Regions from separate parts of the Streptomyces sp. NPDC052042 genome, predicted to be linked through region 1. Evidence: riboswitches for the same ligand, from Rfam matches in the RefSeq annotation. Region 1 holds a riboswitch; each other region holds the start of a gene.

Region 1 (7,639 bases):
AGTCTCGCGGTGAGGGCCCCGATCACCTCCCCAGGCCGGATGCCGATCTCATCGGCCAGCCTCTCGGCGGCGAGGTCGGTCTCGTGCAGGTAGTTCTGGCGGCGGTAGAAGAAGTCGCGGATCTCCTCATGCGGCGAGAAGCCGGTTCCCCGATCTCCGTCCCGGCCGTCCGCCGCTCCGGCCAGGCGCTCGGACAGCTCCTGGTTGCGGCGGCCGAGGTCGAGCAGGACCTTGGCGACGCCCGGCAGTCGGGCGGCCAGGTCACCGAGGTCGTCGGCGGACACCCGGGCCTCGGCGATCTCGCCGGCAAGCGCCTCACGGAGGTCGGCCAGCAGGCGTGTGGTGTCGCGCTCGGAGAAAAACCCGGGATCCACACCGAACGCCTCGGTCAGCCGCAGCAGGACGGGCACGGTGAGGGGGCGCGAGTCGTGCTCCATCTGGTTCAGGTAGCTCGGAGAGATGCCCAAGACCCGGGCGAGATCCGCCTGGCTCATCCGACGCTCCTGGCGCAGCCTCCGCAGCCGCGCGCCCGCGTATGTCTTGCTCACCGAACCCCTCCTCCGCACCGTGATCCCACTCCGGTCAGCGTACGGGAGCGATCCATCCCTGAACCCTTCGCAAGATTGGCAAAAGGTGGCGGGAAGATTCGCACAGATTGGCACCGATCCCAGCTTGATGACACTCAGTGCCAGTGCCAAAGTCGTAGTGCGGCCCGCCGGATCAGGCGGTCACAGCCCGGAATCGGGGCACGATTTCCTCCCTGACGTCGGAGACCCCGGCAGTGGCAGCGATCTGCACCGGCAACATTGCTCAGCTCCACCTCCCGGTGACGGCGGGCCGCACCCTGAGCCATACGACACGCAGTGCCACCTCTGTTCATCCGGACGGCGGGATTGGCAGCCAGCACAGACCGAGGAGACGGTGACAGTCATGGCAGAAGCGAGCATCCAAGCGGCCGAGGAACTGACCCGCCGTTGGGACACCGATCCGCGCTGGCAGGGCATCGAGCGCACCTACACCGCCGAGGACGTCGTACGCCTGTCCGGCAGCGTGCGTGAGGAGCACACCCTGGCCCGGCGCGGCGCCGAACGGCTGTGGCGGCAGCTGCACGAGCAGAACTACATCCACGCGCTCGGCGCGCTCACCGGCGGCCAGGCGGTGCAGCAGGTGAAGGCCGGGCTCCAGGCCATCTACCTGTCCGGCTGGCAGGTCGCCGCCGACGCCAACCAGGCCGGCCACACCTACCCCGACCAGAGCCTGTACCCGGCCAACTCCGTCCCCCAGGTGGTCCGTCGGATCAACAACGCCCTGCTGCGGGCCGACCAGATCGCCACCGCGGAGGGCGCCGGTGACACGACCGACTGGCTCGCGCCGATCGTCGCGGACGCGGAGGCCGGCTTCGGCGGCCCGCTGAACGCCTTCGAGCTGACCAAGGCGATGATCGCCGCCGGTGCCGCAGGCATCCACTACGAGGACCAGCTCGCCTCCGAGAAGAAGTGCGGCCACCTCGGCGGCAAGGTCCTGGTACCGACCTCGCAGCACATCCGCACCCTGAACGCGGCCCGTCTCGCCGCCGACCTCGCCGACGTGCCCACGGTGATCATCGCCCGCACCGACGCCCTCGCCGCCAATCTGCTCACCACCGACGTCGATGAGCGCGACGCCGAATTCGTCACCGGGGAACGCACCGCGGAGGGCTTCTACCGGGTCCGCAACGGCATGGCGCCGGTCATCGCGCGCGGCCTCGCCTACGCCCCCTACGCCGACCTGATCTGGGTGGAGACCGGTACCCCGGACCTGGCGCAGGCCCGCGAGTTCGCCGAGGCGATCCACGCGCAGTACCCGGACCAGATGCTGGCCTACAACTGCTCGCCGTCCTTCAACTGGAAGGCAGCGCTGGACGACGACCAGATCGCCAAGTTCCAGCGCGAGCTGGGCGCGATGGGCTACCGCTTCCAGTTCATCACCCTGGCCGGGTTCCACTCGCTCAACCACGGCATGTTCGACCTCGCCCGGGGCTACGCCGAGCACGGCATGACCGCCTACGTCGACCTCCAGGAGAGGGAGTTCGCCGCGCAGGCACAGGGCTTCACCGCCATCAAGCACCAGCGCGAGGTCGGCACCGGCTACTTCGACCTCGTCTCCACGGCCGTCAACCCCGCCTCCTCCACCACCGCCCTGACTGGGTCCACGGAGGAAGAGCAGTTCCACTAGTGCCGCGGCAGGCGACGTTTGCCCGTCAAGGAGCGCGTCCGGTGCGTGCTCTCGGTGTGCCGGCCGGAAACCCTCGTACTGGACGTACCCGGGTTTTCGGCCGGTGCAGCGAGAGGGCGTGCCGGGCGTCGCGACGGGGCGAACGTTGCCTGATGCGGCACTAGGCCACCGAGCCGGACGCCCCTCCGCCGGCCGACCCCGGCCGGCGGAGGGGACGAACAGTCTCCGTCCCCTCCGCTCCCACCTCTCAGGAGAGCCCGATGACCACCACCGCACTCACCCAGCAGGTCCGTGTCCTCGCCGCGCCCCGTCACCGGCACGACGAGATCCTCACCCCCGCCGCCCTGGACTTCCTCGGCCGCCTCGTCGAGGCGTTCGAGTCGCGTCGGCGGGACCTGATGAAGGAACGCCGCCGGCAGGTCCTGCGACTGGCGGCGGGCTCGCCCCTCGACTTCCCCATGGTCACCGCCGCGGTCCGGGCCGACGACGGCTGGCGGGTGGCGCCGCCCGCGCCCGGTCTGACCGACCGGCGGGTGGAGATCACCGGGCCACCGGACCGCCGTATGGCCGTCAACGCACTCAACTCCGGCGCCCGGGTGTGGATGGCGGACTTCGAGGACGCCACCGCGCCCCTGTGGGACAACATCATCGGCGGACAGCTCACTCTCCTGGACGCCATCGAGCGCCGGATCGACTTCACCACGCCCGAGGGCAAGGAGTACCGGCTCGGCGAACAGCTCGCCACCATCATGGTCCGACCGCGCGGCTGGCACTTGGACGAGGAGCACCTGGAGTTCGACGGCCGCCCGGTACCCGCCGCGCTCGTCGACTTCGGGCTGTACTTCTTCCACTGCGCGCAGCGGCAGATCGACGCCGGGTACGGCCCGTACTTCTACCTGCCGAAGCTGGAGAACCGGTACGAGGCCCGGCTGTGGAACGACGTGTTCGTCCTCGCCCAGGAGCTGCTCGGCATCCCGCGCGGCACGATCCGCGCCACCGTGCTCATCGAGACGATCACCGCCGCGTTCGAGATGGAGGAGATCCTCTACGAACTGCGCGAGCACAGCGCCGGACTGAACGCCGGCCGCTGGGACTACCTCTTCAGCATGATCAAGACCTTCGGGCACCGCAGCGACTTCCTGCTGCCCGACCGCGCCAAGGTGACGATGACCGCGCCCTTCATGCGGGCCTACACCGAACTCCTCGTCCGCACCTGCCACAAGCGCGGCGCCCACGCCATCGGCGGCATGGCCGCACAGGTCCCCGGCAAGGACCCGGCCGCGAACGAGGCCGCGTTCGCCAAGGTCCGGCTGGACAAGGAGCGGGAGGCCGAGGACGGCTTCGACGGCTCCTGGGTCGCCCATCCGGCACTCGTCCCCGTCTGCCGTGAGGTGTTCGACGGTGTCCTCGGTGAACGGCCCCACCAACTCGACCGCACCCGCGACGACGTCGAGGTCACCCCGGCCGACCTGCTGTCCGTGCGCCGCATCAGCGGCCCGCCCACCCCTGACGGCGTGCGCACCAACATCGCCGTCGCGCTGCGGTACTACGCTGCCTGGCTACGGGGGCAGGGCGCGGGTGCCATCGACGGGCTGATGGAGGACGCGGCCACCGCCGAGATCGCCCGTGTGCAGATCTGGCAGTGGCTGCGGCACCGGGTGATCGACCGCGAGACAGTGATGGGGCTGCTCGCCGACGAGATCATGGTGCTCGGCGCCGAGCACCCGTTGTCGCCTGCCGAGGACATCCGCGCACTCTTCGAACGTACCGCGCTGACAGGCGAGTTGCCGCTGTTCTTCACCCCCGACGCCTACACCCGCCATCTCGTGCGCAGGCCGGAGGTACAGGCGTGAACGCGGCCATCACGCGCGTCGGCGTGGTCGGCGGCGGGCAGATGGGGGCGGGGATTGCCGAGGTGTGCGCGAGGGCCGGGCTGGACACCGTGGTCTGCGAGGTGGACGCGGTCGCCGCCCGCGTCGCGAGGGACCGGATCGCCGCCTCCCTGGACCGTGCCGTACGGCGCGGCAAGCTGAGCCGCGAGGCCGCCGACGGTGCTCACGCCCGGCTCGTCTTCTCCGGCAGCCTGGACGACCTGGGCGACCGGCAGCTCGTCGTCGAGGCCGTCATCGAGAATCCGGATGCCAAGACCGAGGTCTTCGCCGCCCTGGACAAGATCGTGGAAGATCCTGCGGCCGTCCTGGCCAGCAACACCTCTTCCCTGCCGATCATGCGGCTGGGCATGGCGACATCCCGCGCGGACCGGGTCGTGGGCCTGCACTTCTTCAACCCCGTCCCCGTCCTGCCGCTGGTCGAGGTGGTCACCTCGCTGCACACGTCGGCCGGGACGACAGCTCTGGTGGAGGACTTCGCGGCCCGCACGCTCGGCAAAACGGTCATCCGCTCCCAGGACCGGGCGGGCTTCGTCGTCAACGCCCTGCTCGTCCCCTACCTGCTCTCCGCCGTCAGGATGGCGGAGTCCGGGTTCGCCACGGCCACGGACATCGACGCGGGCATGGAACTGGGCTGCGCCCACCCGATGGGACCACTGAAGCTCGCCGATCTGATCGGCCTGGACACCGTCGCCTCGATCGCCGAGTCGCTCTACGACGAGTTCCGTGAACCCCTCTACGCGCCGCCGCCGCTGCTCCAGCGGATGGTGCAGGCGGGACTGCTCGGCCGGAAGACCGGCCAGGGGTTCCACACGTACGACCAGGGCTGAGGGCCTGGTACGACGCGGGCTGAGGGGCCCGCGACGCCGCAGGGGTGAAGGTCCCGCGCGGCGCGACCGAGAAAGGGCGGGAAGCGCAAGTGCGGCGCCTCCCGCCCCTTCACCGTGCCACCCGCCGCATGCCCTGTCCCGCCTTCCGGATGCCGGACGGCGCTCTTCCCTTCCTGGCACGACCCCGTAGGCTGACCGCAGCAGCTGGTTCGCCCCGTCCGCCAGGCGGGGTGTCGCAAGAGGGAACCCGGTGGGAATCCGGGACTGCCCCGCAGCGGTGAGCGGGAACGACCGCCGTCATACGCACTGGGTCCGACGTACCGGGCCTGGGAAGCGACGGCCAGTAGGTGTCCTCCGTGACGGAGGGCGTGCCCGTGAGTCCGAAGACCTGCCAACTGCCCGCGTGCGGACCATCCGTGCGCGGACATCCCGGTGACCTCGAGGGCGGGTCGGCGTACACACCAGACGGAACGACCGTGCTTTTGCCGCGCGGGGTCGTGGCCGTCCGGTTCGTCATTCCCTTCGCGCTCTCGTCCCGTCTCCGGGATCTCAGGGATTCATCTCGCGAAGGAGATCTCCGTGACAGCGAAGTCCGCAGCCGCGGCAGCACGGGCCACCGTGTACGGCTACCCCCGCCAGGGTCAGAACCGTGAACTGAAGAAGGCCATCGAGGGCTACTGGAAGGATCGCGTCACCGCCGACGCCCTCCGGGACACTGCCGCCGAACTGCGCCGCGCCAACTGGCAGCAGCTCGCCGACACCGGCATCCACGAAGTCCCGACCGGCGACTTCTCGTACTACGACCACGTCCTCGACACCACCGTCATGGTCGGTGCGATCCCCGAACGCCACCGCGCCGCCGTCGACGCCGACGCCCTGGACGGCTATTTCGCGATGGCCCGCGGTACCCAGGAGGTCGCTCCGCTGGAGATGACCAAGTGGTTCGACACCAACTACCACTACCTGGTCCCCGAACTGGGCCCCGACACCGTCTTCACGGCCGACTCCACCAAGCAGGTCGCCGAACTGAAGGAAGCCCTCGCCCAGGACCTCACCGCACGGCCCGTGCTGGTCGGCCCGGTCACCTACCTCCTGCTCGCCAAGCCCGCCCCCGGCGTACCCGCCGACTTCGAGCCGCTCACCCTCCTGGACCGGCTGCTCCCCGTGTACGCCGAAGTGATCGCCGACCTGCGCGCGGCCGGTGCCGAGTGGGTCCAGCTCGACGAGCCCGCCCTCGTGCAGGACCGCACCCCGGCCGAGCTGAACGCCGCCGAGCGCGCCTACCGCGAACTCGGCGCCCTCACCGACCGGCCCAGACTGCTCGTCGCCTCCTACTTCGACCGGCTCGGCGACGCCCTGCCGGTGCTGGCCAAGGCACCGGTGGACGGGCTGGCGCTGGACTTCACCGAGGCCGCCGCCGCCAACCTGGACGCCCTGGCCGCCGTCGGCGGACTGCCCGGCAAGCGCCTGATCGCCGGTGTCGTCAACGGCCGCAACATCTGGATCAACGACCTGCAGAAGTCGCTGTCCACCCTCGGCACCCTTCTCGGGCTCGCCGACCGGGTCGACGTCGCCGCCTCCTGCTCCCTGCTGCACGTGCCGCTGGACGCCACTGCCGAGCGGGACATCGACCCGCAGATCCTGCGCTGGCTGGCCTTCGCCAAGCAGAAGACCGCCGAGATCATCACTCTCACCAAGGGCCTCGCCCACGGCACCGGTTCGATCGCCGCCGAACTCGCCGCCAACCGGGCCGACCTCGCCTCCCGCGCAAACTCGCCGATCACGCATGACCCCGCCGTCCGGGCCCGCTCCGAGGCCGTGACGGCCGCCGACGCGCGCCGTTCCCAGCCGTACGCCGAGCGGGCAGCCGCCCAGCGCGCCCACCTCGGACTGCCGCTGCTGCCCACGACGACCATCGGCTCGTTCCCGCAGACCGGTGAACTGCGCACCGCCCGCGCCGACCTGCGCGCCGGGCGGATCGACACGGCCGGGTACGAGGAGCGCATCAGGGCGGAGATCCAGGAGGTCATCGCCTTCCAGGAGAAGGCCGGCATCGATGTCCTGGTGCACGGCGAGGCCGAACGCAACGACATGGTGCAGTACTTCGCCGAGCGGCTCACCGGCTACCTCGCCACGCAGCACGGCTGGGTCCAGTCCTACGGCACCCGGTACGTGCGTCCGCCGATCCTGGCCGGGGACATCTCGCGCCCCGAGCCGATGACGGTGCGCTGGACGTCGTACGCGCAGTCACTGAGCGACCGCCCGGTCAAGGGCATGCTCACCGGGCCGGTCACCATGCTCGCCTGGTCCTTCGTCCGCGACGACCAGCCCCTCGGCGACACCGCCCGCCAGGTCGCCCTCGCCCTGCGCGACGAGGTCACCGATCTGGAGGCGGCCGGCACCTCGGTCATCCAGGTCGACGAGCCCGCGCTGCGCGAGACGCTGCCGCTGCGGGCCGCCGACCACGCCGACTACCTGGCGTGGGCCACCGAAGCGTTCCGTCTGACGACGGGCGGTGTGCGGCCGGACACCCAGATCCACACGCACATGTGCTACGCCGAATTCGGTGACATCGTCCAGGCCATCGACGACCTCGACGCCGACGTCATCAGCCTGGAGGCCGCCCGCTCCCACATGCAGGTCGCCCACGAACTCGCCGCCCACGGCTACCCCCGCGAGGCCGGACCGGGCGTCTACGACATCCAC
Region 2 (7,639 bases), on a different contig from region 1:
CCAGCCTGCGGACGACGGTGTCGGGGGCGTGGTGGGCGTGCTCGACCACCGGGCCGACGACGGCGTGCAGGCCGTCGCCCACCAGTCCGTACGTACCGGGCCGCAGGGAGGTGAGGGAGCGGGTGAGGGTGACCCGGCCGGCTGCCGTGGCGTGCACGGTGAGCCCCCGGTCCGCGGGGAGCGGCCGTCCCGACGGCGCCCTGAGAGCGGCGTCGCCGGCGTACCGGCCGGCCGCGACCGCCGCCGCACCGAGGCCGAGGATCGTGGTGACGGCTGCTGCCGTGACTGTTGCCGGGCGCACCGCTCCAGTCTGGTGGGGCGGCTCACCCCCTTGCCACCCGGACGGGGCCGTCCGGGTGACGGCGGGAGGGCGGAACGGACCGGACAGTGGCGCGTCAGGGACCGAACGGCCCGTGGGCGAGATCCGGACGTCCCGCCCCGCGGTACGGCGGGGGCGGGTGGAAACGGAACGGGCCGCCCACCGGCGGCGGAGCGGGGTCAGCGCGGTTGCCCGTACCCCTTCAATGCCTCCCGTACGTCGTCCAGCTGGGCCGGGGAGAGCAGGTTCGGGGAGCGTCCGGGCACGGAACTCGCGGCGAGCCGGAGCCGGCAGAGCCATTCGAGCTGGGCGGTCCGGTCGTACGCCTCGTCCAGGGTGGTGCCGTGGGTGACGGTGCCGTGGTTCTGGAGCAGGCAGCCGGTGCGGTCGCGCAGTGCGTCGAGCATGTTCACGGCCAGCTCGTCGGTTCCGTAACGCGCGTAGGCCGCGACCCGCACCGGCCCGCCGAGCACGGCGGCGGCGTAGTGGATCGGCGGGACCTCGGGGACCAGGGTGACCAGGATCGTGTCGCCGACCCTGGCCGAGACGTTGCCCGACGTGCCGACGACGAGCCCGTCGGCCGCCGTCCTGTGGGCGGTGGCGACGACTCCCGCCCACGCCCGTTCGATCGCGTCCCGCTGGTGATCGCTCACGCGGCGATCCTGTCGGCCCGCCGGGGCGTGCGTACACAGGGCCGAGCCGAGGAATCACGGACAGTGACGTCGGGGCGCGAGGGGGCTACGGGGCGGCCGGAACGCGCCTTTGGGAGCGCTTTGCCGCGACACCGTGACGCCCCATCCAGTTCATCTCCTGTTCACCAACGTTGCTTACCGTCCACCTGCCAATGCCGTCGAACGATTGCCTGGGTAAATGGAACACATCACGCTGCTCCTCGCGATAGTGATCGCGACAGCTCTAGTGTTCGACTTCACGAACGGTTTCCATGACACCGCCAACGCGATGGCAACCACCATCTCCACCGGCGCACTCAGACCGAAGACCGCGGTGGCCATGTCCGCCGTTCTCAATCTCGTCGGTGCGTTCCTGTCCGTGGAGGTCGCCAAGACGATCTCCGGCGGGATCATCAACGAGGACGGTCTGCGGACGGAGGTCATCTTCGCGGCGCTCGTCGGCGCCATCCTGTGGAATCTGCTGACGTGGCTGGTCGGCCTGCCGTCCAGTTCCTCGCACGCCCTGTTCGGCGGTCTGATAGGCGCCGCGGTCATGTCGGTCGGCTGGTCGTCGGTCAACGGCGGCACGGTCGTCACCAAGGTGCTGATCCCCGCGATCGCCGCCCCGATCGTCGCCGGTCTGGCGGCGCTGCTGGCCACCCGGCTGACGTACCGGATCGGCAGGAACATCCGCGACGAGGCCCAGGAGAAGACCGCCGCCAAGGGCTACCGCGCCGGTCAGATCGCCTCGGCCGGGCTGGTCTCCCTCGCCCACGGCACCAACGACGCGCAGAAGACCATGGGCATCATCACCCTGGCCCTGATCACGAGCGGTGTGCTGCGCCCCGGCGCCAACCCTCCGGTCTGGGTCATCGTGTCCGCCGGTGCGGCCATCGCGCTCGGCACCTACCTGGGCGGCTGGCGGATCATCCGCACCATGGGCACCGGCCTCACCGACCTCCGCCCGCCTCAGGGTTTCGCCGCCCAGACCAGTGCGGCCACGGTCATCCTGGCCTCCTCGCACCTCGGTTTCTCCCTCTCCACCACCCAGTCCTGCTCCGGCGCCGTGATGGGCGCGGGGCTCGGCCGCCAGGGCGGCGTGGTCCGCTGGTCCACCGCCACCCGGATGTTCGTCGCCTGGGGACTGACGCTGCCCGCCGCGGGCCTGGTCGGCGCGGGTGCCGAGTTCCTGACCAAGCAGGGCACCTGGGGCATCGTCCTCGTCGCCGCGCTGCTGGTCGCGGGCTCCGGCTCGATCTGGCTGGTGTCGCGGCGCAAGCCGGTCGGCCACGACGACGTCGCCCCGCCGCAGAGCGCCGCCGAGCCCGCGGGCGTCGTCACCACGGCCATCGCCGCCGTCAGCCCGCCGCCCACCCTCGCGGCCACCGCCTCGACGCAGGACCTCATGACCGTCATCCCGGCCGCACCCGTGCCCCCGGCCCCGGCGGTCACCGCCCAGGACCCGGCGCGCCCCGCCACCGTCTAGTGCCGTGACCGGCAGGGTTCACCGGCCACAGCCCGAGCGGCCTTCCCTCGTACCGGCCTCGCCGATCGCGCGGACCGTCCGCAGACCGTCTAAGGAATCAGCATGAAAATCGACTGGGCAGCCCTCGGCTCCGTCTTCGGTGTGTCCCTCGTCGTCACCGTCGCGCTGGTGGGTCTCTTCACCCTGGGCATCATCGGGCTCGCCAAGCAGCCGGCGGCGGAGGGCGGTTCGGGAGGCTCCGGCGCGTCACGGCCGCTGGCGCGTGCGGGCGCATACGCCTGCTTCGCGCTGTGCGCCGCGGCGGTCGCGTACGGGATCTATCTGATCGTCGTCTGAGCCCCGCCTCCTCCCCTTTCCGCGCTCCTCCGACGGGCCGGACGCATGCCGTGCGTCCGGCCCGTCGTGGTGCGCCGGTGCGGTTGTGGGCCTCAGCACATTGCGCCGCCGCAGGTCAACGGCAAGTTGACGGGCCTTCGCGGAGCGTGGTGGACTGCCGGAGCCATTTACGGCGACAGCAGAGGAAGCCGGTGCGAATCCGGCGCGGTCCCGCCACTGTCACCGGGGAGCGGTCCCCCACACCGGGAAGTCACGGCACGCGCGAGCGAGCTGGAAGGCCGGGGGAAGCCGCGGATCCGGGAGCCAGGAGACTCTCGTCGCCGGTCACGTCGAACCAGGGCGCGGACCCTGAGTGAGGACATGTCGCCATGCCTGGCAGCCGTGCGTCGATCGCTGTGACGCTCTCACCGAGAGCCTCCCGTACGAAGGTCCTTCGAGGCACCGCGGCCGGTTGAGCCATGCGTGCCGATCGCGTGTTCGCGTACGGCGCCACGGCCGGTCTGATCGGCGATCTGCTGCTCGGTGACCCCCGCAGGGGGCACCCGGTCGCCGCCTTCGGGCGGGCCGCAGCGGCCGTCGAGCGCCGTCTGTGGCGCGACCACCGCGGGTGGGGCGCGCTGCACACCCTCGTCTGCGCCGGAGGCGCCGCGGGGGGCGCGGCGCTGCTCTCCCGTGCCGTACGGCGTCACCCCGCCGCCTCCATCGCGCTGACCGTGGCCGCCACCTGGTCCGTGGTCGGTGGCACGTCGCTGGGACGGGAGGCGCGGGCCATCGGCGGCGCCCTGGAGGCGCGGGACGTCGCGCTCGCCCGGGAACGGCTGCCGCATCTGTGCGGGCGCGACCCGCACTCCCTCGACGGGCCGCAGATCGCCCGCGCCGTGGTGGAGTCCGTGGCCGAGAACACCTCGGACGCCGTGGTCGGCGCCCTGGTGTGGGGGGCGCTGGCCGGTGTGCCCGGGCTCGTCGGCTTCCGGGCGGTCAACACCCTGGACGCGATGGTCGGCCACAGGTCGCTCCGCCACCGCCGCTACGGCTGGGCCTCCGCCCGCCTCGACGACCTCGTGGGCTGGCCGGGCGCCCGGCTCACCGCGCTGCTCGCGGTGGCCGCCGGCGGCCGTCCGCGCGACGCCGTGCGGGCGTGGCGGGCCGACGCCACGAAGCACCCGAGCCCCAACGCGGGCCCGGTGGAGGCGTCGTTCGCGGGCGCGTTGGGCGTGCGGCTGGGCGGCACGCTGGCGTACGGCGGCCGGGTCGAGCACCGCCCCGTCCTCAACGGGGCGGACGGCCGGGCGGTGGAGACCGCGGACATCGAGCGCGCGGTGCGGCTGTCGCGCCGGGTGGGTCTGCTGGCCCTCGGCGTGTGCGTGGCCGGACGGCTGGGCGCGGGCCTCGTGGTGCGCCGTGTCGCGGGCGAGCGGCTCGCGGGCGCGTCGAGCGCCGTCGCGTCGGCCGCGGGCACGGGGAGCGCCGTCGCGTCGGCCGCGGGCGCACGGGCCGCGCGGCTCGCGTTCACGGGACGCCTGATCGCAGGACGGAGACGGACATGAGCGGCGGACTCCTGGTCGCCGGAACCACCTCGGACGCCGGCAAGAGCGTCGTCACGGCGGGCATCTGCCGCTGGCTCGCGCGCCGGGGCGTGAAGGTGGCGCCCTTCAAGGCGCAGAACATGTCGCTGAACTCCTACGTCACCCGTGAGGGTGCCGAGATCGGCCGCGCCCAGGCCATGCAGGCGGCGGCCGCCCGGGTGGAGCCGACGGCGCTGATGAACCCGGTGCTGCTCAAGCCCGGCGGGGACCGCTCCAGCCAGGTCGTCCTGATGGGCAGGCCGGTGGGCGAGATGAGCGCGCGCGGCTACCACGGCGGACGGCAGGAGGCGCTGTTCGGCACGGTCGTGGACTGCCTGGACCGGCTGCGGAGCACGTACGACGCGGTGATCTGCGAAGGGGCGGGCAGCCCGGCCGAGATCAATCTGCGGCGCACGGACATCGTGAACATGGGCATCGCCCGAGCGGCGCGCTTCCCGGTGGTGGTGGTCGGCGACATCGACCGCGGCGGCGTCTTCGCCTCGTTCTTCGGTACGACGGCGCTGCTCTCCGCCGAGGACCAGTCGCTGGTCGCGGGCTATCTCGTGAACAAGTTCCGCGGCGATGTGTCGCTGCTGGAGCCGGGGCTGGAGATGCTGCGCGAGGTCACCGGCCGCCCGACGTACGGGGTGCTGCCCTTCGCGCACGGTCTCGGCATCGACGAGGAGGACGGGCTGCGGGTCTCGCTGCGCGGCGCCGTACGCGAGTCGGCCGTGGCCCCGCCGCACGGCGAGGACGTGCTGCGCGTCGCGGTGTGTGCCGTTCCGCTGATGTCGAACTTCACCGACGTGGACGCGCTGGCCGCCGAACCGGGCGTCGTCGTCCGCTTCGTGGACCGCGCCGAGGAGCTCACCGACGCCGATCTGGTCGTCGTGCCGGGCACCCGGGGCACCGTCGGGGCACTCGCCTGGCTGCGCGAGCGCGGGCTCGCCGACGCCCTGGCCCGGCGCGCCGCCGAGGGCCGGCCGGTACTCGGGATCTGCGGCGGCTACCAGGTGCTCGGCGAGCACATCGAGGACGAGGTCGAATCCCGGGCCGGGCACGTCGACGGGCTCGGACTGCTGCCGCTGCGCGTCCGGTTCGACCGCGAGAAGACCCTCGCCCGGCCCGTCGGGGAGGCGCTGGGCGCGCCGGTCGAGGGGTACGAGATCCACCACGGCGTCGCGGACGTGCGCGGTGGTGAGCCGTTCTTCACCGACGGCCGGGGCCGCGCCCTGGACGGCTGCCGGGCCGGCGCCGTGTGGGGCACCCACTGGCACGGCTCGCTGGAGAGCGACACGTTCCGCCGCCGTTTCCTGGCCGAGGTCGCCCGCGCCGCCGGGCGCCGCTTCGTCCCCGCCCCCGACACCTGTTTCGCCGAGCTGCGCGAGGAGCAGCTCGACCGGCTCGGCGACCTGATCGAAGAGCACGCAGACACCGACGCGCTGCTCCGGCTCATCGAGTCGGGCGCGCCGTCGGAACTTCCCTTCATCGCCCCCGGAGCACCTGGAGCACGCGTATGAACGCCCCCACGAGCACCGTGCTGTTGCTGTCGACCGCCGACACGGACCTGCTGGCCGCCCGCGCCTCCGGCGCGCCCTACCGGATCGGCAACCCCACCCGCATCGACGTCCACGAGGAGTTGCCCGCGCTGATCGAGGGCTCCTCCGTCGCCGTCGTCCGGCTGCTCGGCGGCAAGCGCGCCTGGGAGGACGGCCTGGCCGTGCTCAGGGCATCCGGTGTCCCGACCGTGCTGCTGGGCGGTGAGGCGGTGCCGGACGCGGAGCTGATGGCGGAGTCGTCCGTGCCCGCCGGGGTCGTCGCGGAGTCGCTGCGCTACCTGGTGGAGGGCGGTCCGGCCAACCTCGTGGAGCTGGCCCGCTTCCTCTCCGACACGGTGCTGCTGACCGGTCACGGCTTCGCCGAGCCGCAGCGGATGCCGGAGTGGGGCGTGCGCGGCGACCGGGGGTTCACCGAGGGCCGCCCGACCGTCGGGGTGCTGTTCTACCGGGCGCACGAACTGTCCGGGAACACCTCGTTCGTGGATGTGCTGTGCGACGCGATCGAGGCGCGCGGCGCCAACGCCCTGCCGGTGTACTGCGGTTCGCTGCGCGGCGCGGACGCCGGTCTGTACGAGCTGCTGGGCCGGGCCGACGCCCTGGTCGCCACCGTCCTGGCGGCGGGCGGCACGCGCGCCTCGGACGCCTCCGCCGGGGGCGACGAGGAGGCGTGGGACATCGGCGCGCTCGCGGAGCTGGACGTCCCGGTGCTCCAGGGCCTGTGCCTGACCTCGACGCGCGCCGCGTGGGAGGCGTCGGACGCCGCGCTGTCCCCCATGGACGCGGCGATGCAGGTGGCGATCCCCGAGTTCGACGGCCGACTGATCACGGTGCCGTTCTCCTTCAAGGAACAGGGTCCTGACGACGTGCCGGTGTACCGGGCCGACCCGGAACGGGCCGCGCGGGTCGCCGGGATCGCGGTGCGGCACGCGGCGCTGCGGCACAAGCCGAACGCCGAGAAGCGGATCGCCCTGGTCTTCACCGCCTACCCCACCAAGCACTCCCGGGTCGGCAACGCGGTGGGGCTGGACACGCCCGCGTCGGCGGTGCGGGTCCTGGACGCCCTGCGCGGCGCCGGATACGCGGTCGACGGCTACCCGGACAACGGCGACGAGCTGATCCACCGGCTCATCGAGGCCGGTGGGCACGATGTGGAGTGGCTGACCGAGGATCAGCTCGCCGCCGCCCCCGCGCGGGTACCGCTGGCCGACTACCGGGCCTGGTTCGGCAAGCTGGACCCGGAGCTGCGGGACTCGATGCTGGAGCACTGGGGCGAGCCGCCGGGCTCGCTGTACGTGGACGGCGACGAGATCGTCCTCGCCTCGCTCCGGTTCGGGAACGTGGTGGTGCTGATCCAGCCGCCGCGCGGTTTCGGGGAGAACCCGATCGCGATCTACCACGACCCGGACATGCCGCCGTCGCACCACTACATGGCGACGTACCGCTGGCTGGAGAACTCGTTCGGCGCGGACGCGGTCGTCCACATGGGCAAGCACGGCACGATGGAGTGGCTGCCGGGCAAGGGCCTGGGCCTGTCCGCGGGCTGCGGGCCGGACGCGGTGCTGGGCGAGCTGCCGCTGGTCTACCCGTTCATCGTCAACGACCCGGGCGAGGGCACCCAGGCCAAGCGGCGCGGGCACGCCACGGTGGTGGACCATCTGGTGCCGCCGATGGCCCGTGCCGACACCTATGGGGACCTGGCCAAG
Region 3 (7,639 bases), on a different contig from region 1:
CGCCGCCACCCCGATCGGCCTGGGCTGCCGGATCTGCGAGCGCCGCGATTGCGCGCAGCGGGCCCGGCCACCGGCCGGCGGCCGACTGGCCGTCGACCCCGACCGGCGGGCGTACGTTCCCTACCCGGTGGAGACCGGCGGCCGATGACGGCACGCTGCGCCATCCGGCCCCGCCCGGGGAACTCGCCGGTGCCGACGGCCGGTTGACCGTCCCGCACGGAGTGCGGGACGGCGGCCCGGCCACGAAGGTGTGGACCGATCACCCCGCGGTGTGCGGGAGGCTCAAGGAGTTCAGCGGTGCCGGAATTCGGCGGGACGTTTGTCGACGAAGGCGCTCATGCCCTCCTTCTGGTCCGCGGTGGCGAATACCGCGTGGAACAGGCGGCGTTCGAAGCGAACGCCTTCGACGAGGGTCGTCTCGAAGGCCCGGCCGACGGCCTCCTTGGCCATCATCGCGACCGGCAGCGACATGCCCGCCACGGTCTCGGCCACCGCGAGGGCCTCGGTGAGAAGTTCGTCGGCGGGCACCACACGGGAGACGAGCCCGCTGCGCTCGGCCTCGACCGCGTCCATGGTGCGTCCGGTCAGGCACATCTCCATGGCCTTGGCCTTGCCGACGGCGCGCGTCAGCCTCTGGGAGCCGCCGATGCCGGGGATCACGCCGAGTTTGATCTCGGGCTGGCCGAAGACGGCGGTGTCGGCGGCGAGCAGGATGTCGCACAGCATGGCCAGCTCGCAGCCACCGCCGAGCGCGTACCCGGCGACCGCCGCCACGGTCGGGGTGCGCAACTGCCCCAGCCGGTCCCAGGCCGCGAACCAGTCGGCGAGGTACATGTCCATGTACCCCTGCGGCTGCATCTCCTTGATGTCGGCGCCGGCCGCGAACGCCTTCGCCGACCCGGTGATCACCACACAGCCGCAGTCCGGGTCCCGGTCCAGGGCCTCGGTGGCGGCGACGACCTCGTTCATGACCTGGAGGTTCAGCGCGTTGAGGGCCTTCGGACGGTTGAGCGTGAGCAGGGCGGTACGGCCCTTGCGCTCGACGCGGATCGTCTCGTGATCGGCCAGGGTCATGACTGCTCCTCGTTCTGGTCCCGGATGGTTCGTACGATGCCGGAGAAGTCCTCCGCCGCTCCGACCCGTTCGGCGTAGACGGCATACAACTCGGCTGCCCGCAGGCCGAGTTCGGCGTTCACTCCGGCGGCTCGGACCGCGTTCGCCGCCAGGCCCAGGTCCTTGGCCATGAGGGAGGCGGCGAAGCCCGGCCGGTAGTCACGATTGGCCGGGCTGGCCGGGACCGGACCGGGCACCGGGCAGTTGACGCTGAGCGCCCAGCACTGGCCCGAGGCCGCCGAGGCCACGTCGTACAGGGACTGGTGGGACAGGCCGAGGCTCTCGCCGAGGACGAAAGCCTCGCTGACGGCGATCATGGAGACGCCGAGGATCATGTTGTTGCAGATCTTGGCGGCCTGACCTGCGCCGGCCCCACCGCAGTGGACCGCCTTCCTGCCCATCACCTCCAGCAGGGGAAGCGCCTCGGCGAACTCCTCCTCTCCCCCACCGGCCATGAAGGTGAGGCCGGCGGCCTCGGCGCCGACGACACCGCCGGAGACCGGGGCGTCCAGGGCCCGCATCCCGGCCGCGGCGGCACGCTCATGGGCGGTGCGGGCATCGGCGACGTCGATGGTGGAGCAGTCGACGAAGAGGGTGCCCGGGCGAGCGGCGGGAAGGATCTCGTCGTAGAGCCCGAGGACATGGCGGCCGGCGGGCAGCATGCTGATCACGACGTCCGCGTCCGCGTCCGCGACGGCGTCCGCGGCGGAGGCGGCGGGCTCCAGACCCGGGCCGGGCGTGACCACGAGGTCGTAGCCGCGCACCCGGTGGCCGGCCTTGACGAGGTTGGCGGCCATGGGGCCGCCCATGTGTCCGAGTCCGATGAACGCGACGGTACGGCTCACCAGGCCACCTCCTGGGTGGTGTCGGGTGTGGCGAGCCCGAGTTCGCGCTCGCCGAGCGGGGTGAAGAAGCGCTCCACGTCGGCGTCGGTGACCTCGGCGAGGGTGCCCGGGGACCAGCGCGGGTCGCGGTCCTTGTCGATGACCTGGGCGCGGATGCCTTCCACCAGGTCGTCGGTGGCAAGGACGGCGCAGGAGACGCGGTACTCCTGGTCCAGGACCGCTTCGAGCGGTCCGAGCCCGCGCGCGCGGCGAAGGGCCTCCAGGGTGACCTTCAGGGCGGTGGGCGATTTGGTGAGCAGGGTCCGGGCCGTCTCGCTCGCGGCCGTGCCGCCGTGCGCGAGCAGCCGTTGGACGATCTCCTCGACCGTGTCGGCGGCGTAGCAGGCGTCGATCCATTCCCGGCGGTCGGCGAGTTCACCCTCGGGAGCCGGGCGCGTGTGCCGGGTGAGCGCCTCGTGCACGGGCAGATCGGCGAGGTCGGCGACGAGCCGAGGGAGCTCGTCCGACGGTACGTAGTGGTCGGCGAGCCCGCACAACAGCGCGTCCGCGGCGCTGATCGGCGCTCCGGTCAGCGCGAGATGGGTGCCCAGTTCGCCGGGTGCGAGGGCGAGCAGATAGGTGCCGCCGACGTCGGGGACGAAGCCGATACCGGTCTCCGGCATGGCGATCCGGGACCGTTCGGTGACGATGCGGACGCTGCCGTGCGCGGAGACACCGACGCCGCCGCCCATGACGATGCCGTCCATGAGGGCGACATAGGGCTTCGGGTAGCGGGCGATGCGGGCGTTGAGGCGGTACTCGTCGCGCCAGAAGGCGGCCGAGGCGGTGCCGTCGCCGGTGCGGGCGTCGTCATGGATGGTCCGGATGTCTCCGCCCGCGCACAGGCCGCGGTCCCCGGCACCGGTGATGACCACGGTTTCGACGGCCGGGTCGTGCTCCCATTCGGTCAGGGCTTCGGCGATGCACAGCACCATCTCGTGCGACAGCGCGTTCAGCGCCCTCGGCCGGTTGAGGGTGATGTGCGCGGCCCGTCCGGTGCGGTGCAGCAGGACGGGTTCCCGGGTGGCGGTCATCCGAACGCCTCCGTCAGGCCGCGGGCCACGATGACGCGCATGATCTCGTTGGTTCCTTCCAGGATCTGGTGGACCCGAAGGTCGCGGACGATCTTCTCGATGCCGTACTCGCTGAGGTAGCCGTAGCCGCCGTGGAGTTGCAGGGCGCGGTCGGCGACCGCGTACCCGGTGTCGGTGGCGAACCGCTTGGCCATCGCGCACAGGTACGGCGCCTGTGGGTCACCGCGGTCGAGTGCCTGGGCGGCCTGCTGGACCAGGGCGCGCGCGGCCGTCAGTTCGGTCGCCATGTCGGCGAGACGGAAGCGCAACGCCGGGGCGTCGAGCAGACGCTGCCCGAACGCCTCCCGGTCGGCGAGGTGGGTCAGGCTGCGGTCCAGGGCGCTGCGGGCGCCGCCGAGGGAGCAGGCGGCGATGCCGAGCCGGCCGCCGTTGAGCCCGCTCATGGCGATGCGGAAGCCGTCTCCCTCGGCGCCCAGCCTGCGGTCCGCGGGCAGCCGGACGCCGTCGAGGATCACCTGGCGGGTGGGCTGGGCGTTCCAGCCCATCTTCCGCTCGTTCACGCCGAACGACAGGCCGGGGTCGTCGCGCTCGACGACGAAGGCGGAAATGCCGTCCGGCCCGTCTCCCCCGGTTCGCGCCATCACGAGGTAGACATCGGATGTGCCTGCTCCGGAGATGAACTGTTTGACGCCGGTGAGGACATAGGTGTCACCGTCGCGCTCGGCGCGGGTGCGCAGGGCGGCGGCGTCGGAGCCGGCCCCGGGTTCGGTGAGGCAGTAGCTGCCCAGGGACTCGGCGGTGCACAGGGTGGGCAGCCAGCGGGCGCGCTGGGCGGGGCTCCCGTAGTGGTCGATCATCCAGCCGACCATGTTGTGGATGGAGAGGTAGCCGGCGATGGAGGGGCAGCCGGTGGCGAGGACCTCGAAGACGACCACTCCGTCCGCGCGGGTGAGGCCGGAGCCGCCGTGTTCCTCGCGGACGTAGACGCCGGCGAGTCCGAGATCGGCGGCGTGGCGCAGGACGTCGGCCGGAAAGTGCTTCTCCTGGTCCCAGTCGACGGCGTGCGGGGCGAGGTGTTCCTGGGCGAAGTCGAGGGTTACCTCGGCGAGGGCCAGCTGGTCCTCGGTCAGGGTGCTCGTGGTCATGGTGTTCACCCCATCGTGGGCATGGTGAAGCTCGCGTTCTCCTTGATCCCGGAGGGCCAGCGCGAAGTGACGGTCTTGGTGCGGGTGTAGAAGCGGATGGAGTCCGGTCCGTGCTGGTTCAGGTCGCCGAAGCCGGAACGCTTCCAGCCGCCGAAGGTGTGATAGGCGACGGGCACCGGGATGGGCACGTTGACGCCGATCATGCCGGTGTTGACGCGGCGGGCGAAGTCGCGTGCGGTGTCGCCGTCGCGTGTGAAGATCGCGACGCCGTTGCCGTACGGGTGCTCGCTGGGCAGCCGTAGCGCTTCCTCGTAGTCGGCGGCGCGGACCACCGAGAGTACGGGGCCGAAGATCTCTTCGCGGTAGACGCGCATGGCGGGGGTGACCCGGTCGAAGAGGGAGGCGCCGGTGAAGAAGCCGTCCTCGTGCCCGGCGAGGGTGAAGTCCCGTCCGTCGACGACGAGTTCGGCTCCCTCCGTGACGCCGATGTCCACGTAGCGGCGCACCCGCTGCACGGCGTCCCGGCTGACCAGCGGGCCGAAGTCCGCGTCCGGGTCGTCGGAGCGGCCGATGCGGAGGGTGGCGATGCGCTCCTTGAGCGCGGCGACGAGGGCGTCGGCGGTCTCCTCGCCGACGGGGACGGCGACGGAGATCGCCATGCAGCGCTCGCCGGCGGAGCCGTAACCGGCGCCGATGAGCGCCTCCACGGCCTGGTCGAGGTCGGCGTCGGGCATGACGATCATGTGGTTCTTGGCGCCGCCGAAGCACTGGGCGCGCTTGCCGTGGGCGGCGGCCGCGGCGTAGATGTGCGCGGCGATCGGGGTGGAGCCGACGAAGCCGAGGGCCTGGACGCGCGGGTCCTCCAGCAGGGTGTCGACGGCCTCCTTGTCGCCGTTGACGACGTTGAGGACGCCGGGCGGAAGGCCGGCCTCCAGGAAGAGCTCGGCGAGCCGCAGCGGCACGGACGGGTCGCGCTCGGACGGCTTGAGGACGAAGGCGTTGCCGCAGGCCAGTGCGGGTGCGGCCTGCCAGAGCGGAATCATCGCGGGGAAGTTGAAGGGGGTGATGCCGGCGACGACGCCCAGTGGGGATCGCAGTGAGTGCACGTCGATTCCGGTGCCGGCGTTGTCGGTGAACTCGCCCTTGATGAGGTGGGGCACCCCTGCGGCGAACTCGACCACCTCCAGGCCGCGCTGGATGTCCCCGTGCGCGTCGGCGACGGTCTTGCCGTGCTCGCAGGACAGCAGCCGGGCGAGGCCGTCCTTCTCCTCCTCCACGAGTTGGAGGAAGCGCAGCAGCACGCGGGCGCGGCGCTGCGGGTTCCACTCGGCCCAGGCCGCCTGGGCCTCGACTGCGTCGGCGATGGCCGCGCGTACCTCGTCCTCTGCCGCGAGGGGGACGCGGGCCCGGATGTCTCCGGTGTTGGGGTCGTACACGTCGGAGAACCGCCCGGACGTGCCGGCGGTGTGCTTGCCGCCGATGAAATGTGTCAGTTCACGGACCATGGAAGCCTGCTCTCGTCAGGTGAGATCCAGGGACGGCACGGCGAGGCGGCGCACCGGCACCGGTCGGGTGCGGGCGCGCGGGAGCCTGCCGTGGGACGCGAGGGCACGGGGCCGTCGAAGGACTACTGCCGGTCACGGCACTAGTGCCAGGAGCGGCGCTAATCGCGCCGTTCCGGGCGCGGTCTCTCCGCCGGATCGCCTGGACCATGGATACGGGCCGGTGCCATGCGTGTCTGCTCCATCCTCGTGGAAAACACGGAACAACCCGCGGCCGGTATCCTGACTCCCGGATCACTGCCCGCGTCCCGGCCTTCCCGGCGGATCCCTCCGCCAGTGGCTCCTGCTGCTGGAACGCACGCTCCCCGGTCACAGTGGCGGGACCGTGCCGGATTCACACCGGCTTCCCTGCACCGCGGGCCTTGTACCGGGACCATATAGTTGGACGTCCTAGTAAGTCCACCAGGCTCCCTGACCGCGTCGAATCGGCGTCTCCCCGGAAAGGCCCGTTGCGTGCCCCGGGTGGTCCGCGACGGCCGGACCGTGTCCCGAAACACCGCGAAGACGTGGCCTCCGGGCTCCTGGGTCGTCTTGAGGCGCCGCGTCGCTCCGGTCCGTCGGCGGACCGGAGCGACGCGGCGGCAGGAGGCGGTCGGCCCGCCGCAGGTCACGCGCCCCAGCGCAGCGCGATGGTGTCGCCGACGTTGATCGGCTTCTCTCGGGTCGCTCCCGCGAACGCCGATCCGTCGACGCTCACCTTCCAGGTCTGGGACCCGCTGTTGGCCTTGCCGTTGACGGCGGTCACGGTGCCGCTGCCGGACGAAGGGCTGACGCCCGTGACGCAGCCGGACGGCGTGGCCGCGTTGGTCGCCGCGTCGAGGACGGCCCCGAGGGTGGTCGTGGTCCCGGTGGGCGTGAAGGAGACCGAGCAGACCTTGAGGTTGCCCGTTCCGTCATCGACGGTAAGGGCCAACTTGGTGGCCGTGCCGACGGTGAAGGCGCTCTGCGCGACCCACTGGGGGGCGCCAGGGGTGACCGGGACGGCCGGTGCGCTCGTGAAGCCGCCGCCGACGACGGCCCGGAGAGCATCGATGGAGGCGTAGGCGGAGGGGGCGCTGTCGCTGGGCTTGTACTTGAACCCGCCGCCCGGGTTGTACTGGTTGGCAATGAGGAAGTCGATCGGAGTCTTGTCATTGACCGTGGTGAAGTCGGCGGACTGCGGGTCGATGCCGCAGGCGTTGAGGCCGGCGACCGCCCAGCCGTTGGAGCTGGTGTTCACGCCGTAGAGGGAGTTGAAGGCACCGGTGGTGGCGATCAGCTTGCCCTTGAGGAAGTTCTTCGCCTTGACGACGCCGGTGTCGGTGTTCGGCACGCCCGAGGTGCACAGTGCGGCGAGGGCGGCGCCCGTCATGTCGATGTCACTGGCCGTGTTGAGGGCGGCGGGGTCGCCCTCGACCTTCTGGTAGGTCCAGCCGCCGTCGTTGTGCTGGTTGGCGCGGAGCTTGACGACGAGCGCGTCGGTCAGAGTCTGGGGGACGCGGGCTCCGCCGGCCTGGGTCCGCGCGCCGCCGAGGGCCAGAGCGGCGAAGACGGTGCCGTTGAAGTTCGAGGGCGGGCCGAAGTAGCCGGGTTCCGCGGTCTGCCAGTAGCCGTAGATGTCGGCTATGAGATTGCGGGAGGCGGAGACTCTGGCCGGGTCGACGCCCGCGGCGTACGCGTTGAGGGTGCCGCGCTCGTAGTCGGTGACGACCGGAGCGGCCGACGGCCAGCCGGACGTGGCGAGCAGGTTGCGGTAGACGGTGCGTGCGTTCTTCGTGGTGTCACCACCTGGGGCCACGTCGACGACGGCCGTACCGGCGGCAGCGAAGGCGCTGAACGCCCACTCGTTGGAGAGACCGGATCCGGCGTACGAACCGTCCGCCGCCTGAAGGGTTTTCAGATAGGCGACGCCGTTCGTCTTC

Evidence for each region. A riboswitch is a leader RNA that binds a small molecule or an ion and turns the genes downstream of it on or off. The one in region 1 is predicted to bind cobalamin.
Region 2: linked by a shared signal. The riboswitch ahead of ACIHCL_RS00280 (cobalamin biosynthesis protein) and the one ahead of metE (5-methyltetrahydropteroyltriglutamate--homocysteine S-methyltransferase) in region 1 are both predicted to bind cobalamin.
Region 3: linked by a shared signal. The riboswitch ahead of ACIHCL_RS13980 (CoA-acylating methylmalonate-semialdehyde dehydrogenase) and the one ahead of metE (5-methyltetrahydropteroyltriglutamate--homocysteine S-methyltransferase) in region 1 are both predicted to bind cobalamin.

What each region holds. Positions count from the first base shown of each region.
Region 1 covers NZ_JBIUBU010000005.1:154,959-162,597, reverse strand. Annotated here, with positions in the region: gene ACIHCL_RS11920 (short-chain fatty acyl-CoA regulator family protein) at 1-548, opposite strand, end outside; gene aceA (isocitrate lyase) at 931-2,214, shown strand; gene aceB (malate synthase A) at 2,475-4,067, shown strand; gene ACIHCL_RS11905 (3-hydroxybutyryl-CoA dehydrogenase) at 4,064-4,933, shown strand; cobalamin riboswitch at 5,122-5,344, shown strand; gene metE (5-methyltetrahydropteroyltriglutamate--homocysteine S-methyltransferase) at 5,513-7,639, shown strand, end outside.
Region 2 covers NZ_JBIUBU010000001.1:54,202-61,840, forward strand. Annotated here, with positions in the region: gene ACIHCL_RS00260 (alpha/beta hydrolase) at 1-301, opposite strand, end outside; gene ACIHCL_RS00265 (class II aldolase/adducin family protein) at 499-972, opposite strand; gene ACIHCL_RS00270 (anion permease) at 1,190-2,476, shown strand; gene ACIHCL_RS00275 (hypothetical protein) at 2,579-2,812, shown strand; cobalamin riboswitch at 2,993-3,126, shown strand; gene ACIHCL_RS00280 (cobalamin biosynthesis protein) at 3,271-4,359, shown strand; gene ACIHCL_RS00285 (cobyric acid synthase) at 4,356-5,897, shown strand; gene cobN (cobaltochelatase subunit CobN) at 5,894-7,639, shown strand, end outside.
Region 3 covers NZ_JBIUBU010000006.1:271,003-278,641, forward strand. Annotated here, with positions in the region: gene ACIHCL_RS13955 (short-chain fatty acyl-CoA regulator family protein) at 1-148, shown strand, start outside; gene ACIHCL_RS13960 (enoyl-CoA hydratase) at 292-1,074, opposite strand; gene mmsB (3-hydroxyisobutyrate dehydrogenase) at 1,071-1,958, opposite strand; gene ACIHCL_RS13970 (enoyl-CoA hydratase/isomerase family protein) at 1,955-3,031, opposite strand; gene ACIHCL_RS13975 (acyl-CoA dehydrogenase family protein) at 3,028-4,176, opposite strand; gene ACIHCL_RS13980 (CoA-acylating methylmalonate-semialdehyde dehydrogenase) at 4,182-5,681, opposite strand; cobalamin riboswitch at 5,933-6,131, opposite strand; gene ACIHCL_RS13985 (hypothetical protein) at 6,346-7,639, opposite strand, start outside.